Linked DNA regions of Chelatococcus sp. YT9. The protein of the gene in region 1 interacts with the protein of each later gene in a pairwise test. Links are inferred from orthologs where the notes say so. Each region holds a gene or a part of one and is shown on either strand. Other genes may lie near its edges.

Region 1 (8,410 bases):
TGCTCGACGGCAAGCCCGTCGCGCATCCACGCGGCAAGGCCTTCTACCGCCATGTCCAGATGGTGTTTCAGGACCCTTACGGCTCATTGCATCCCCGCCAGACCATTGACAGGGCCCTTGCCGAACCGCTCGCCATCCACGGCATCGGCGACGGCGAACGCCGCATCGCCCGCGCGCTCGACGAGGTGGGGCTGGGAAAAGGCTTTCGCTTCCGCTATCCGCACCAGCTGTCCGGCGGCCAGCGCCAGCGCGTCGCCATTGCGCGGGCGCTCCTTCTGGAACCGGAGGTGCTGCTCCTGGACGAGCCGACCTCTGCCCTCGATGCCTCCGTGCAGGCCGAAGTCCTCAATCTGCTGGAGCAGCTCAGACGCGAGCGCCGGCTGACCTACGTGCTCGTCAGCCATGACCTCGCTGTGGTCACCCATATGTGCGACCGGCTGCTTGTCATGCAGAAGGGGCAGGCGGTGGAGGAAATTTCGGCCCAGGATCTCGCCGCCCGCCAGATCAGCACCGCCTATACCCACGATCTCATGGTTGCGAGCGCCGGCTTCAGGCGAGGCTGAGCTTCGTGAGATCCCAGCCCCCACCCCTCCGCGCACGGGCGAGCGGTATGGCATTGTTAGCGAAAACAGACTGCGCGCAGCGTGCCGCGGCGGAGGAGCTACGGGCCGCGATATGCAATTCGCGACGTGAGACCCCCTCCCCTGCGGCAGGGAGCAACGGGGCCGACGCTTACCGCCGGCCAGCCCGCCGGGCCGCCAGCGCCACTGACCAGAGGCATTTCAAGGCCAATTCACTGGCAAGGCCCGCCTGCCGTCGTGTCGCAGCAACACCGGCACCAAGGTCAACGACAACGCCACGCAGCATCGGCGTCGTCCAGACCCGCAACTGCCGCTCTACGGTGCTTTCGCGCTTGAAATAGAGGCCGCGCATCGTCTTTACGGCCGCGGCCGTCGGCGCGCCGCGATCAACACCGACGCGCGCCTGCGCCAACATGAGCGCATGCCGTAACGCATAGCCCAGCAGCGTCCCGGCATCCGTCCCCTCACCCATGAGCCTGGTGAAAGCTCGGTCGAGTTCAACCAAGTCGCCCGTAAAGGCGGCGTCGACAGCTGCATCCATGGCGAGCGCGGAAACATCGCCGATCACTGCCTCGATATCTTCGACGGTGATAGCCCCTTTGCCATGGGCATAGAGGACGAGCTTGTCGATCTCGCCCCGCGTTGCGCCACGGTCGGCGCCGAGGAGGCCTAGCAGATGCGCCTTGGCCTCGGCATCGATGGTGAGCCCTGCGCTCTTTACGCTCGTGTCGATGAGCGCCGCGAGGCTGCGAGCGTCGTCGGCATAGCAGGCGATCGCGAGCGCGGCCGGCGATTTCTCGCAGAGAACGCGGAGCGGCGAAGACTTCTGGAGTTCGCCCGCCTCGATGACGATGATGGCGTCCTCCGGCGGCGTCGCCAGCACCGTCGTGACGGCAGGAGCCAGATTGCGGCTGCCGACCCTGACGCGAATGGCACGCTTGCCGCCGAAGAGCCCGATGGTATTGGCCTCGTCGGCCAGCCGCAGAGGGTCGCCGGCGATATCGTCGCCGTCCATCTTGACGAGCTGGAAAGGATCGCCCGGATCACTGACGCTGCGTTCCGCGAGCGCCCGCGCTCGCTCCGAAACAAGCCCGCCGTCAGGACCATACAGGAGCACGACGGCAGCGCGGAGATCCTGCCGCCGCAGCACCGTCTCGGCATCGCTGGCCTTGACCGCGACCATCGGCGATCAGAGGCCCGCGACCTGCCGATTGGCCATCCGCGCCGCAAGCTGGGTCTTGATCTGTTCAGCCAGCTGCTTGGCGACCAGGATCTCCGCATCCCGGGCCGCGCGCAGGGACGCAAAGCGTTGCGGGCTACGGTCGTAGGACGCGGATGCAACGGCCTTGCCTGTGAAGATCGGATCACCCCCGGCGTAGGGCCGGAGCGTGTAGTTCGCGGTCCCGATCAGTGTCGCCGACTGTGCGTTACCGGTGGACGAATCGACGATCGCGGTCTGAACGCGCTCTGAAACCGTCAACTCGAGCCGGTAACGTTTGTCGCCGGCCGGGGCGCCCCCGTTTAGCGCAAAAACGGTCTCGTTGCGCAGGTAGTGAGCCATGCGCTCCTGGCCGACGGCCGCCCCCATCGGAGCGACCTCGATCGCAGCCAGGTCCGACCGCACAGAAGTGCCGGCAGACGTCGTCCCATAAAGTGGGCGGAAACATCCGCCCAGCGACAAGGCGACGGCCAGTGTGAGCACAACGGGTAGAAGCGGTGCTCGACGCTTCACGTCAGGCGACGACATTCACGATCCTTTGCGGAACCACAATGATCTTCTTGATCGGCCGCCCCTCAACGGCCCGCTGCACGGCTTCCAACGCGAGCACCGCCGCCTCGACGGTCGCCGAATCGGCGTCACGAGCGACGGTGACATCGCCGCGGCGCTTGCCGTTGACCTGAACCGGCAGCGTGATCTCGTCCTCGACGAGGAGAGAACTGTCTGCGACCGGCCATGCGGTCTCAGCCACCAGGTTGGTATAGCCGAGAACCGACCAGCATTCTTCGGCGAGATGCGGCATCATTGGGGCGGCGAGTTGCACGAGAATGGTCGCCGCCTCGTAGAGCGCGAAACGCATGTCGGCCGAGATATCCTCGATACCGCCAGCCTCGCCCGCCTGACGCGCACCAACGGCCGCCGCTTGGAGGGCATTGGTGAGTTCATAGAGCTGGGCTACGGCGCGGTTGAAGCGCAGGCGTTCGATATCCTCTCCGGCCGTCGCCAGCGCGCGATGGGCGGCTTTGCGCAACGCGAGCGAGGCCGCGTCGAGCTCGGTGGCCGCCGGCTCGTCCTTCACGATGCCCGTTATGGTGGCAACTTCATTGATGAGGCGCCAGACACGCTGGACGAAGCGGTGAGAACTTTGCACCCCGTCCTCTGTCCAGATGACGTCGCGCTCGGGCGGCGAGTCCGACAGCATGAAGAAGCGCGCGGTATCCGCGCCGAAGGTGCCGATGATGTCGTCAGGGTCGACCGTGTTCTTCTTCGACTTCGACATCTTCTCGATGGAGCCGATCTCGACATCCGCGCCAGTGGACAGCTCGATGGCGCGGCGCTCGCCGCCTTCCGTGGTGATACGGATCTCTGATGGCTGCAGCCATTGCCCGTCCACCCCGCGGTAGGTCTCATGCACCACCATGCCCTGGGTGAACAAGCCCTCGAAGGGCTCGTCCAGCCCGGAATGGCCGGTTGCGCTCATGGCCCGCATGAAGAAGCGGGAGTAGAGGAGATGCAGGATCGCATGCTCCACGCCGCCGATGTACTGGTCCACCGGCAGCCAGCGATCGACCACCGCCCGGTCCGTCGGCTCGGTTTCCAGGAAGGGATCGGTGAAGCGGGCATAGTACCAGGACGAATCCACGAAGGTGTCCATGGTGTCGGTCTCACGCACCGCCGGCTTGCCGCAGTTGGGGCAGGCCACATGCTTCCAGGTGGGATGGCGGTCGAGCGGATTGCCCGGCACGTCGAAGGAGACGTCCTCGGGCAGAGTCACCGGGAGGCTTTCGGCGGGCACCGGAACGACACCGCAGCTCTCGCAGTGAATGATCGGGATCGGGCAGCCCCAATAGCGCTGGCGTGACACACCCCAGTCGCGCAGGCGATAGTTGACCTTACGCTCGGCCACCGGCCGCCCGTCGAGGTCGCGACTTTCCAGACGCCTGGCGACCTCCTCCTTGGCCTCTGGAATGCCGAAGCCATCCAGAAAGGCCGAGTTGAAGAGACGGCCGTCGCCGTCATAAGCCGTGTCAGCGACGGTGAAGTCATCGTCGGCGCCGTCCGGGCGCACCACGGCCTTGACCGGCAGGCCGTAGGCCCGGGCGAACTCGAGGTCGCGCTGGTCATGCGCGGGGCAACCGAAGATGGCGCCCGTGCCGTAGTCCATCAGCACGAAATTGGCGACATAGACCGGCAGCGTCCAGTTGGGATCGAAGGGATGTACGGCCTTGAGGCCGGTGTCGAAACCGCGCTTCTCGGCCTTGTCGATGATCTCCTGAGCCGTGCCGGTGCGCTTGCACTCCTCGATGAAGGCCGCGAGCCCGGCATTGCCCTCGGCAGCCTTGCGGGCGATGGGATGATCCGCCGCGATCGCCACGAAGCTCGCGCCGAACAGGGTGTCCGGCCGCGTGGTATAAACCTGGACCTCACCGGGCTCACCGCCCTTGAGCGCGAAGCGGACCAAGAGGCCTTCCGACCGGCCGATCCAGTTCTTCTGCATGATGCGGACCTTCTCAGGCCAGCGCGTCAGCCCATCGAGGGCGTTCTCCAGGTCTTGCGCGTAACGTGTGATGGTGAAGAACCATTGCGTGAGCTCGCGCTGCTCCACCAGCGCGCCGGAGCGCCAGCCACGTCCATCGATGACCTGCTCGTTGGCGAGCACGGTATGGTCCACCGGATCCCAATTGACGCGCGCCGTCTTGCGAGAGACGAGGCCCGCCTTCAGGAAATCGATGAACATGCGCTGCTGGTGGCGATAATAAGCGGGATCGCAGGTCGCGATCTCCCGGCTCCAGTCGAGCGACAGGCCCATCGATTTCAACTGGTCGCGCATCGATGCGATATTGGCGTAGGTCCACTCGCGCGGATGCACCTTGTTCGCCATCGCCGCGTTCTCGGCCGGCATGCCGAAGGCGTCCCAGCCCATGGGGTGCAGCACGTTGAAACCCTTGGCGCGCTTGTAGCGCGCAACCACGTCGCCCATGGTATAGTTGCGCACGTGACCCATGTGGATGCGTCCCGAAGGATAGGGAAACATCTCGAGCACATAGTATTTTGGGCGCGGATCCGCATTGTCGGTGCGGAAGAGCTGACGCTCGTCCCACACCTTGCGCCATTTCGGCTCGGCTTCCTTCGGGTTGTAACGCTCCACGCTCATTGCTGTCGTCGGTCCGGTCGTTCGCTCCTGAGGGAGCGCAAAATGAAGGGAATCGGCTCAGAACCATGCCCCATGCGTCAAAAGCGGCGCAGCGGCATTGCCTCACCGAGGTCGATCGGACTAGGACACGAATGAAGGAAGCGGTCAACAATGGGCAGCCTTTTAACGCCCTCTGTGGCCGGATGGACAAAGACGGATTCAGTGAAAGATTTGGTGAGGACAATGGCTAGTGCATCGTCCATCGATACGAGTTCCGGGTCCGACGCTGCGACGCGGCTGGCAGCGGTTCGCGATGCCATTGCCCGCACCGCGCGTGAGGAAGGGCGCGATCCGTCCGACGTGACGCTCGTCGCTGTCTCCAAGACATTCGCCGCAGCGGAAATCCTGCCTGTGCTCGAGGCTGGCCAGCGCGTTTTCGGCGAAAACCGCGTTCAGGAAGCCAAGGCCAAATGGCCGGCGCTCCGGGAGCGCTTTCCGGGCGTCGAGCTCCATCTCATCGGGCCCTTGCAGAGCAACAAGGCCCGCGAGGCCGTGGCCCTGTTCGACGTCATCCACACGCTCGACCGCGAATCACTTGCCGCCGCGCTCGCCAAGGAAATTCCGCGCGAGGAAGCGGCCACCGGCCGCCGCCCCCGCCTCCTAGTCGAGGTCAACACCGGCCTCGAGCCGCAGAAGGCCGGCATTGCTCCGGCGGACCTCGATGCCTTTCTCGCCCGTCTGCGTGACCATCACGGTCTCGCGATCGAGGGCCTGATGTGCATCCCGCCAGCCGATGAACCGCCCTCCGCGCATTTCGCCCTGCTCGCGACGCTCGCGCGCCACCATGGCCTGCCGCTCCTGTCGATGGGCATGAGCGGCGATTTCGAGCAGGCGGTCATGCTCGGCGCGACCCATGTGCGCGTGGGGAGCGCCATTTTCGGGCACCGCCCGCCTCTCTAGCGGCAATCGTTACGCCTGTTAGAGGAGATCCCGCAGAGCGCCACGCGGCTCGGCCAGCCAGCGCTGGTCATCGAAAAGACAGGTCACCCTCTTTCCTCCGGCTGTGAGATGATATCGCAGCAATAGCCTCCCCACAGGCGCAAAGCCGGGCGGAAAAACGATGGTGAACGGCATCGGGGGCCGCAACGCTTCCAGGAAGTCCGTAAACTCCGATGCGGATATGGCCCGATCATCCGCTGGTTGGCCGTCCGGGCGTTCCTCCTGAAACAGATGGCGGGCCAGGATATCGCGGCCGCAAGCCGTTTGCCGGCAAAAGACTTGAATGGTGGCATCTCGGCCCAGCATTGAAAACGCCCCGGGCTCGACTGCTGACAAGCCGAGTGCATCGACCTCGAAGGTGGCAAAGCGCCGATGACGCGGCGTGGTCAGGTACATCTGGCTCAGCGGCAATTGCGCCAGTATCCGGGCATCATCCGAGTTGCCGAGGTAGAGCAGAGCGGGATTCCGCATAAGGTGTTGCGTTCGCAGTCGCGTGAGGCGCTGCCCGTCCTTAGGTGACTGACCGCAGAGCCGTGCTAATCCGGTGTGAACGCTCGGCCGACTTCGGCATTTCACCGATAAAGTCAGGAAACCAGGCGGCCGGTGAAGTCACCAAGGTGATGGGAACGTCATTGGTGGCGAGGAAATTGTTGATGTGAAACATGGCGTTGTCGGTCAAGCCTGGAGCCAGGTTGACGCGGAAACGCGGCTGAACCCCAAGATCGAGGAGGAAATGGCCAATATCGAGCGCCCCGATCAACCTGTCGCGCCCGTGGTCATGGGGCGGCAGCCAAACCGACGGAAAGATTTTCGCCCGGCGGTCCATCAAGCCACGGCGGATGCGCCCGAAGGAAGATGGTACATCGGGGAAAAGATGGGTGCGGCCTATGACTTGTCGGCCATCCGGGGCGGCAATGAAACCGAGGTGAACGGTGCTGAACTCGGGCAACACCGACAGACAGCCTCGTACGGCTGGCGAAAAACTCGAGCCACGGTTACAGAACGTCGCAAATCGGTAATCCGGGGACGACTCAACATAAAACCTGCATTGCTTTATAACTGCCGCGGAAATATTTCCGATTTCATTACCGAGAAAAACAAACGCATTCTGCATATTTCACGCTCCTGCATGAGATATGCTTTCATATATTAAGCTATTTAATCATCGCAGATGGCGCATGATATTGCGCAGCACCTGCCGGATGCCGCCAATCTTGCCCCTGCTAACCTATTCCAAGATGGTCGCGAATGAGGCTTCCCAACCGTGGATCCGTGAAATCGTTCACGGCAAGTGAGGCCCCGGCGTCCATCAAGGCCGCTTCGCTGAGCGACGTCGTCAGGCCGACAGTCAGGATGCCGGCCGCCGTGGCAGCCTTGATGCCGGAGCGAGAATCCTCGAAGGCAAGAGCGCGTCGCGCGTCGCCGTTCAGGACCTCAAGCCCGGTGAGATACGGCAAGGGATCGGGCTTCTGGGCAGGGAGTTCATCGGCGATGACCACCGCTTCGAAACGGGCATCGAGCTTCAGACCCTTCAGGAGGAGCATCGCGTTATCGCGCGGCGCGTTAGTGACGACGGCGCAGCCGATGCCATGTGCACGAGCAAAGGCCAACAGATCACCCAGCCCGGGCGTCGGCTCGAGTCCCTCAACTTTGCTGCGGAACAGGGCCTCCTTGGCGGCCGCAAGGCGCTCATGCTCGGCGATCGGGAGCTCGGGAAACAGGCCCACCATGATGTCAGCATTGGCGCGCCCGATGATATCGCGCTCGAACACGTCCCACTCCATGGTGCGATCGAAATCGCCCAGCAGATCCTGAAAGGCCCGCCAGTGCAGATGATCCGTGTTCACGAGCGTGCCGTCGAGGTCGAACAGAAGCGTGGCGGGGGGCATTGATGTCACGGGCATTACCAGTCAATGGATGATGAGGCGGGTATGAGGGCCGATCACGGCCAAAAGCCGGCGGATGGCGTTCGCATCAACTGCCACACAGCCCTCCGTTGGACTGAAGCCGGATCGCGCGATATGCAGGAAGATGGCGCTACCGCGGCCGGGAATCCGCGGCCCGCGGTTCCAGGCAATATCCACCACGGCATCATAGAGATGATCGTCGCGCCATAGGCTCTCGGCGCTGGCGGGATAGGGAAGGACGACCGGGCAATTATAGCGGCGGTCGCCCGGCGCGTCGCACCACCCATCGCTCTTGCGAGTCACGCGCGTGGGAAGGCCCGAGCGGGGCCGGCGGCCGTGATCGGCCCGATAGGTGAGGCTGAGAAGCCGGAAGCGTCCGCGCGGCGTATGGCCATCGCCTTCGCGTTTGACAGTCGCGACGCCGGAGCGCCCCAATGCACAGGGCAGATGCAACGCCCCCGCGACGACGACCCCGCGGGTGCGATCGAGAGGAGAGGCGTAGACGTGGACAACAGGAATTGTTGTGCGCTTCATGCTTGCAGGAGCTTTTGCGGACAGCCCGAAGCTGCTT
Region 2 (7,138 bases), 1.1 Mb from region 1 along the record:
CACGCGCGTGAACCGATCGCGCATCTCATCCGTGACCGCACCGACGCTCACGGTACGGGTGATGTCAGTGGTGCCATCGCGGTACTGGCCGCCGGAATCGACCAGGAAGATCCCCGGCTCGATCTTTCGGTCAGACGCCCTCGTGACCCGATAATGCGGCATCGCCGCGTTCGGTCCGGCCCCTGCGATCGTGGGAAAAGAGATGTCCATCAAAGCGTTGGTCTGGCGGCGGAACTCCTCGAGCGCCTCGACCGCGGCGATCTCTGTGAGAGCGCCGCCGGGCGCCTCCCGGGCAAACCAGGCGAGGAACCGCGCCATGGCCACGCCGTCGCGGCGGTGGGCGCTGCGGCTGCCTTGCTGCTCCACGGCATTCTTAACAGCTTTCAATCGCGTGATGGGATCCGCGCCGACATCCACCCTGCCGCCACCCTGCTCGATCGCCTGTTTCAGCGCCATCGCACCTGTCGCAGCGTCGAGGCGTACTGGCGCTCCCTTGGCCGCGACCGCCGCGAGAGCTTCGTTAAAGGCCGCCGGCGAGACGATATCGGCGACACCAGCGAGATGGGCGCGAACCTCTTGATCGACACGCCCAGGCTCGATGAACAAAGTCGCGCGTCCCTGCGCCGGCAGGAGCGCGTAGGCCAAAACGAGGGGCGTGTGACTGACGTCGCCGCCACGGATGTTGAAGAGCCAGGCAAGGTTATGCGGATCACTGATGACAAGGGCGCCGACACGCGCCTTGGAGAGCGCCTCCTGCACGGCGGCTACTTTCGCATCCGCAGCCTCGCCCGCGAACTCCGACGGATGAACGACGACCGGTGACGCGGGTGCAGCCGGACGATCGCTCCACACCAAGTCTAACGGATTCGGGGACAGCGCCACCAGTTCCCCGCCAGCTGCATCCACGGCGGCAGCCAGACGCTCGGCCTGCGGCACCGTGTGCAGCCAGGGATCGTAGCCCAGCCGGCCCCCGGCCGGCAGATTGGCCTCGATCCAGCTTTCGACGCTTGTTTCCGCTAGCGCAACCGGTGTGAAGACGTCTAAGTCGACTTCATCTCGCACCTGCAGCGTATAGCGGCCATCCACAAGCACCGCAGCCGCATTCACCAGCACCACGGCATATCCCGCCGAGCCTGAGAAACTGGTCAGCCATGCAAGACGGTCATCGCTCGGGGGCACATATTCCCCCTGATGCTGGTCAGCCCGTGGCACCACAAAGCCGTCGACACCACGTCTGACGAGTTCCTCGCGCAGGGCTGCGAGACGGGGAGCACCGGTTGACGCCGAGGTGGGCTTGTCGAAGCTCTGGAAAACAGAAGATGCCATTGAGATCCCACCGTATTCATCCGCGAACGTGTCGATCAAGACTAATGACGGGTTAACGCCGCCGCAACGCGACAGGCCAGTTTTTGCCCGTTTTGACACGGAAACATGCACCCTGGGCGCATTTCGCGTGCATCGAGAGGCAAGATCCGCACGAGACCTGCATTTATTGCATATCTAAGTTAGGTCATATGCGCTGACCCATCTTCTTCGCAGATGCAGCATTCCCTATATTGCGATGCATGAAGGGACGGCGATGTCCGTCCAGATCCGGAGGCGGCAATGGCAGAAGTAGCAATGTCCGGCTATGCCGTAGCGGCGAAGAAGCCGCGGAAGGCTGTCGGTTTTATTGAGCGGCTTTGGGCGAAGATCGAGGCGGCGCAGATGGCGAAGGCCCAGCGCTATTTCGAACAGCACTATCCCTCATTGGCACGCGAGTTGGTCGCGATGCACAAGGCGGAAAAATCCGCGAACTGATGTTTGGTGAGGCTAAGGCCTCGATCCGTTGTCGACGCTTCCACGATGACGGTATTCCGCAGGGGAAGCACAGCAAGGAACATTGAGATGATCCTGGTGACCCTCTTCAACAGCGTGGCACGCTTCATCGCCGCAGTGCACGACGTCGTTCATGAAGCGATGGAACTGCGCGCCGAGATGGCAAAGCGCTATCCGAATATCTAAAGACTATCAGCCAACGGTCCCTGCCAAAGCCTCGAAGCTTTCGAGGCAGCGGAACGGTTGTTCGCGAGCCCGCCCGGTCAAAGCCAGGGGCGGGCTTTTGCTGTCGGGCGCCTCGGCTTGCGAGCGGCTGCACCGCCCTTGCGCAGACGCAGGGTTGCCCAGCCGTCGCGCTGGCTTTGCTGCATGAGGCGCAGTCCCTGGGCTGCATAGGCCGAAAGCACACCGGGGACATCGCCCGGCAACAATCCGGAAAGCACGAGCAAGCCGTTGGGCGCCAGCACCGCCGCGATGGAGGGCGCCAAGCGCCTGAGCGGCCGTGCCAAGATATTGGCGAAGACAAGGTCGAACCGCCCCGGCCGCCCCGCGAGGGCGTGGCGCACGCCAGGCGCGACATAGAGACGGAGATGGCCGGCCGCCGCGTTGAGCTGCGCATTGCGCCGCGCTACCTCGACCGCGATGGGATCAATGTCGCCGGCGATAACCCGCGTCTTGAGAGCCTTGGCGGCAGCGATTCCCAGGATGCCCGTGCCGGTGCCGACATCGAGAACATGACGCGGCCGCCGTTGCTTCAGCACGTCCTTGAGTGCCATGAGGCAACCGAGGGTCGTTCCGTGGTGGCCTGTACCGAAGGCCAGCGCTGCTTCGATTTCAAGCGCAATGTCGTTGGTCTTCACCACGTCACGGTCATGGCCGCCGTGGACGAGAAAACGCCCTGCCCGCACCGGCTTGAGGCCATCGAGGCTCGCCTTCACCCAATCCTTGGCGGCAACCGCATCAAACACAGCCGTATCGGCCCTTTCCCCGACGATGAGGCGCAGAAGATCGCGGATAGCCGTCTCATCGGGCTCGCGCGAGAAATAGGCTTCCAGCAGCCAGGGCTGCGCCGCGGCGTTCCCCTCCTTGGGATCTGCGGGCTCAATTTCGAAGGCAGCGACGGCGGTCTCCGCAGGATCGAAGACCTCCCCGAGCAAATCCGTCAGCCGCCGGGCCGACGCCTCATCGGTCTCGATGCGCAGCACATGGGTGGGAGTGTGGGGAGGAAGACCTTCGAGCATGGGTACCAATCACAAAGAACATCGACCGCGCGCGGCGTTGCAATGCAATGATCACAGCGGAGCGGCATTGTCACGTCTCGACATCAAGTTTCGCGGACGTACGGAGCGGTGGCGAACCGGGGCTCACAACCGCCCGACACGCCGGAGCCAGGTCTCCTCGTCGATCACCTCGATGTCGAACTCCTTGGCTTTGGTGAGCTTGGAGCCCGCACCGGGCCCCGCCACCACGAGGTCCGTCTTTTTGGAGACGGAGCCGGCTACCTTGGCGCCAAGCCCCTCCGCCATGGCCTTTGCTTCGTCGCGCGACATGCGCTCCAGCGAACCGGTGAACACCACCGTCTTGCCTGCGACCGGACTGTCGCTCTGCACGGCTTCCAGCGGCTCCGGCGTGACCTCCGCCAGGATGGCATCGAGCGTCAGCTGGTTGTGCTCCTCGGCGAAGAACTGCACGATCGCTTCGGCAACGATGATGCCGATACCGTCGATGGCGGTGAGTTCGGCCCACGCATCGCTCGTCTGGTCGGCGGCGCGGGTCGCAGTCTCGCGGAGCGCATCGAAAGAGCCGAAATGCCGGGCGAGCAGGCGAGCGGTCGTCTCTCCCACGTGGCGGATGCCGAGCGCGAAGATGAAGCGATTGACCGGCACATGCCGCCTCGCCTCGATTGAGGCGAAGAGGTTGCGCACGCTCGTCTCCCCGAAGCCCTCGCGATCCCTGAGCTTCTGCAAATTCGCCTTGTCGCGGGTCTCCAGCGCGAAGATATCCTGCGGCGCACGAATCATGCCCTCGCGATAGAAGAGCTCGATCTGCTTATCGCCGAGCCCATCGATGTCGAAGGCATCGCGCGAGACGAAATGCTTGAGGCGCTCCATCGCCTGCGCGGCACAGGTCAGGCCGCCTGTGCAGCGCCGCACCACGTCCTCGCGTCCCGTGCGCGGATTGATTTCACGTTCCGCATGGCTGCCGCAGACTGGGCATGTCTTCGGGAAGACGTAAGGCACGGCGCCGGCCGGCCGCTTGTCGGCCACCACCGATACCACCTGGGGAATGACATCGCCGGCGCGCTGCACGACGACGGTGTCCCCAACCCGAACGTCCTTGCGGGCGATCTCATCCTCATTGTGCAGGGTTGCATTCGAGACTACCACGCCGCCAACCGTGATAGGCTTGAGCTTCGCGACCGGCGTGAGCGCGCCTGTGCGTCCCACCTGGATCTCAATCGCAAGGAGTTTCGTCATCGCCTGCTCGGCCGGGAATTTGTGTGCCAGCGCCCACCGCGGTGCCCGCGACACGAAGCCAAGGCGCTGCTGCAGCGCCAGACTGTCCACCTTGTAGACGACCCCGTCGATGTCATAGCCGAGATTGGCGCGCTCGGCCTCGATGGCGTGATAGTGGGCGATCAGATCCTCGACCGTCTCGCAGCGCTTCATCCAGGGGTTGATGCGGAAGCCCCAGCGACCGAAAGCCTCGATCACGCCCATCTGGGTGTCCGCCGGCAGGGCAGTCCGATCACCCCAGGCATAGGCGAAGAAGGCGAGCGGACGGGATTTGGTAATTGAGGCATCCAGCTGGCGCAGCGAGCCGGCCGCGGCGTTGCGCGGGTTGGCGAAGACGGGTTTGCCCGCCAATGTCTGGCGCTCGTTCAACGCCGTGAAATCCGCGTGGCGCATGTAGACTTCACCGCGCACTTCGATGACGTCAGGCACATCGGCAGCATCAAGGCGCTGCGGGATGTCGTCGACCGTCCGCGCGTTGGCCGTCACATCCTCCCCCACCTCGCCGTCACCGCGCGTCGCTGCGCTGACGAGATGTCCCGATTGGTAGCGGAGGCTGAGGGAGAGCCCGTCGATCTTGGGTTCGGCCGTGAGGGCGATCTCCGCATCGGCCTTCAGGTCGAGGAACCGGCGAATGCGGCCCACGAATTCGCGCACGTCATCGTCGGCAAAGCCATTGGCGAGCGAGAGCATCGGCACGCGGTGGCGGATCTTGGCGAATTTCTCCGAAGGGGCGGCGCCAACCTTGTCCGAAAGGCTGTCACCCGTCTTCAGCGCCGGGAAACGTGCCTCGATCTCGTCATAGCGCCGCCGTAACGCATCGTACTCCGCATCCGATATCGTTGGGGCATCCTGCTGGTGATAGCGGATATCGTGGGCGGCGATCTCCCCCTGGAGATCCGCATGCTCGCGCTTCGCCTCCCGCGGCGTGAGCACGGCAACAGCGACAGTACGGAGGGGGTTATCCTGTGACATGGCCTGACTCTTCCTGTCGCCCCGAATCGCGCGCCGCGCAAGCTCGGCGATGACGGAGAGAATCCTGAAGCCGCCTTATAAAGCCTTCACCCCGCCGCTTCCAGAAGGCGGGCAGCGGCGGCGCGGGCCTCCTCGGTGATCGTGGCCCCGGCGAGCATGCGAGCGATCTCCTCGCGCCGCGTATCAGCCTCGAGCGGCAGCACCCGCGTGGCCACGCGCTTGTCCTTGGCTGACACAGCCTCCTTGGCGATGAGGAAGTGGCTGTCGGCGCGCGCGGCCACCTGCGGCGCGTGGGTGACAGCGATGACCTGAACCTGATCCGCCATCCGTCCGAGCCGCGCACCAATGGCATCAGCCACCGCCCCGCCGACGCCGGTGTCAATCTCGTCAAAAACCAGTGTCGGAGCGGAGCCGCGATCCGCGAGCACGACCTTCAGCGCGAGCATGAAGCGGGAGAGCTCGCCGCCCGAGGCAACCTTCATCAGCGGTCCCGGCCGGGTTCCCGGATTTGTCTCCACCCAGAACTCGACCCGGTCGAAGCCCTCAGCGAGGCGCGCCGTCTCGTCCACGTCGACCCGCGTGATGAAACGCGCCCGCTCCAGCTTAAGCGGCGGTAGCTCGGCATTGACAGCCGCATCGAGCTTCGCTGCCACTTTGCGGCGTGCCTTGCTGAGGGCCTCTGCCCTCCTGACGTAAAGCGCTTCCGCGGCAACGACGGCCTGCTCCAGCGTCGCAAGCTCGGCCTCGCCGGCATCGATGCTGGCGACATCAGACGTGTAGCGCTCGCACAATGCGGCAAGGTCGTCGGCCGGCACGTCATATTTGCGGGCAGCCGCGCGCAGGGCAAACAGCCGCTCCTCGACCATCTCAAGGTCCCGCGGATCGAATTCAGCATCACGCAAGGCCGTCTCGATAACCGCGCGCGCATCGTCAAGGGCGACGAGAGCCGCATCGAGCGCTTTCACGCTGGGCTCAACTAGCTGCGGCGCCTGCGTAGCCCGCCGCTCGAGACGCCGTACCGCCGCCGACAGCACCGGAACCGGAGAAGCGGGACCGCTGACAGCATCGAATGCTTCAGCGATATCCTTTGCCACTTTCTCGGCCTGCATCATCGTCTGGCGGCGCTCGGCGAGCCGTTCTTCCTCACCGGCCTCCGGTGCCAGCCGCGAAAGCTCCTCCACCGCGTGACGCAGGAAATCGACTTCCTTGCGGGCCGCTTCCATCCTGTCGGTATGGCGCTTCAAGTTGCCCCGGGTGTCCGCCAGCCTGGCATGCGCCTCGCGCAGAGCCGCCGCATCAGCATTGAGACCGCCGAAAGCGTCGAGAAGGGAGCGGTGCTGCGCGGGGTCAACGAGGGCGCGGTCGTCATGCTGGCCGTGGATCTCGACGAGCTCGCCGCCGATGGCCTTCAACACCTGGACGCTGACGGGCTGGTCATTGACAAAGGCGCGCGTCCGGCCGTCGGCATATTGAACCCGGCGCAAGATGAGATCGCCGTCCGATTCGATATCGTAGCTGGCCAACGACCGGCGCACCGGATGATCGCTCGCGAGATCAAAGACAGCCGTGACCTGACCCTGTGGTTGACCATGCCGGGCCAGCGAGCCATCGCCGCGGCCACCGAGCGCCAGGGCGAAAGCATCGAGCAGGATCGACTTTCCGGCACCGGTTTCGCCCGTCAAAACACTGAGACCGCCGTCGAACGTGAGATCGAGGCGGTCTATGAGGACGATGTCGCGAATCGTGAGCTGGGTCAGCATCAGCCAGTCTCAACGCAACAGGAGCGATCAATGCAACCGAAATAACGCACGTATGTGAGGCTGACGGCCCGC

What was found. The genes of interacting proteins can lie anywhere in the genome.
Region 2: the proteins of leuS (region 1) and ligA interact in binary tests that used the Escherichia coli proteins (3 or more experiments, as listed by UniProt). The link is inferred for Chelatococcus sp. YT9 from one-to-one orthologs.

The regions. Positions count from the first base shown.
Region 1 is NZ_JAHBRW010000001.1:1,436,496-1,444,905, forward strand. Bases 2,115-5,313 are described here. They hold leuS (leucine--tRNA ligase), read right to left. Parts: upstream 4,955-5,313; coding sequence 2,315-4,954; downstream 2,115-2,314. Other genes in these bases: lptE (LPS assembly lipoprotein LptE), read right to left, coding at 2,115-2,328; KIO76_RS06490 (YggS family pyridoxal phosphate-dependent enzyme), read left to right, coding at 5,177-5,313. Outside these bases: KIO76_RS06470 (ABC transporter ATP-binding protein), read left to right, coding at 1-563; holA (DNA polymerase III subunit delta), read right to left, coding at 733-1,764; more of lptE, read right to left, coding at 1,771-2,114; more of KIO76_RS06490, read left to right, coding at 5,314-5,893; KIO76_RS06495 (hypothetical protein), read right to left, coding at 5,912-6,403; KIO76_RS06500 (hypothetical protein), read right to left, coding at 6,444-7,046; KIO76_RS06505 (HAD family hydrolase), read right to left, coding at 7,156-7,821; KIO76_RS06510 (L,D-transpeptidase family protein), read right to left, coding at 7,843-8,373.
Region 2 is NZ_JAHBRW010000001.1:2,563,608-2,570,745, reverse strand. Bases 2,745-5,698 are described here. They hold ligA (NAD-dependent DNA ligase LigA), read right to left. Parts: upstream 5,307-5,698; coding sequence 3,183-5,306; downstream 2,745-3,182. Other genes in these bases: recN (DNA repair protein RecN), read right to left, coding at 5,393-5,698; KIO76_RS11725 (50S ribosomal protein L11 methyltransferase), read right to left, coding at 2,745-3,059. Also shown: KIO76_RS11735 (aminopeptidase P family protein), read right to left, coding at 1-1,326; KIO76_RS11730 (hypothetical protein), read left to right, coding at 1,606-1,800; more of KIO76_RS11725, read right to left, coding at 2,082-2,744; more of recN, read right to left, coding at 5,699-7,066. UniProt on the Escherichia coli protein: DNA ligase that catalyzes the formation of phosphodiester linkages between 5'-phosphoryl and 3'-hydroxyl groups in double-stranded DNA using NAD as a coenzyme and as the energy source for the reaction.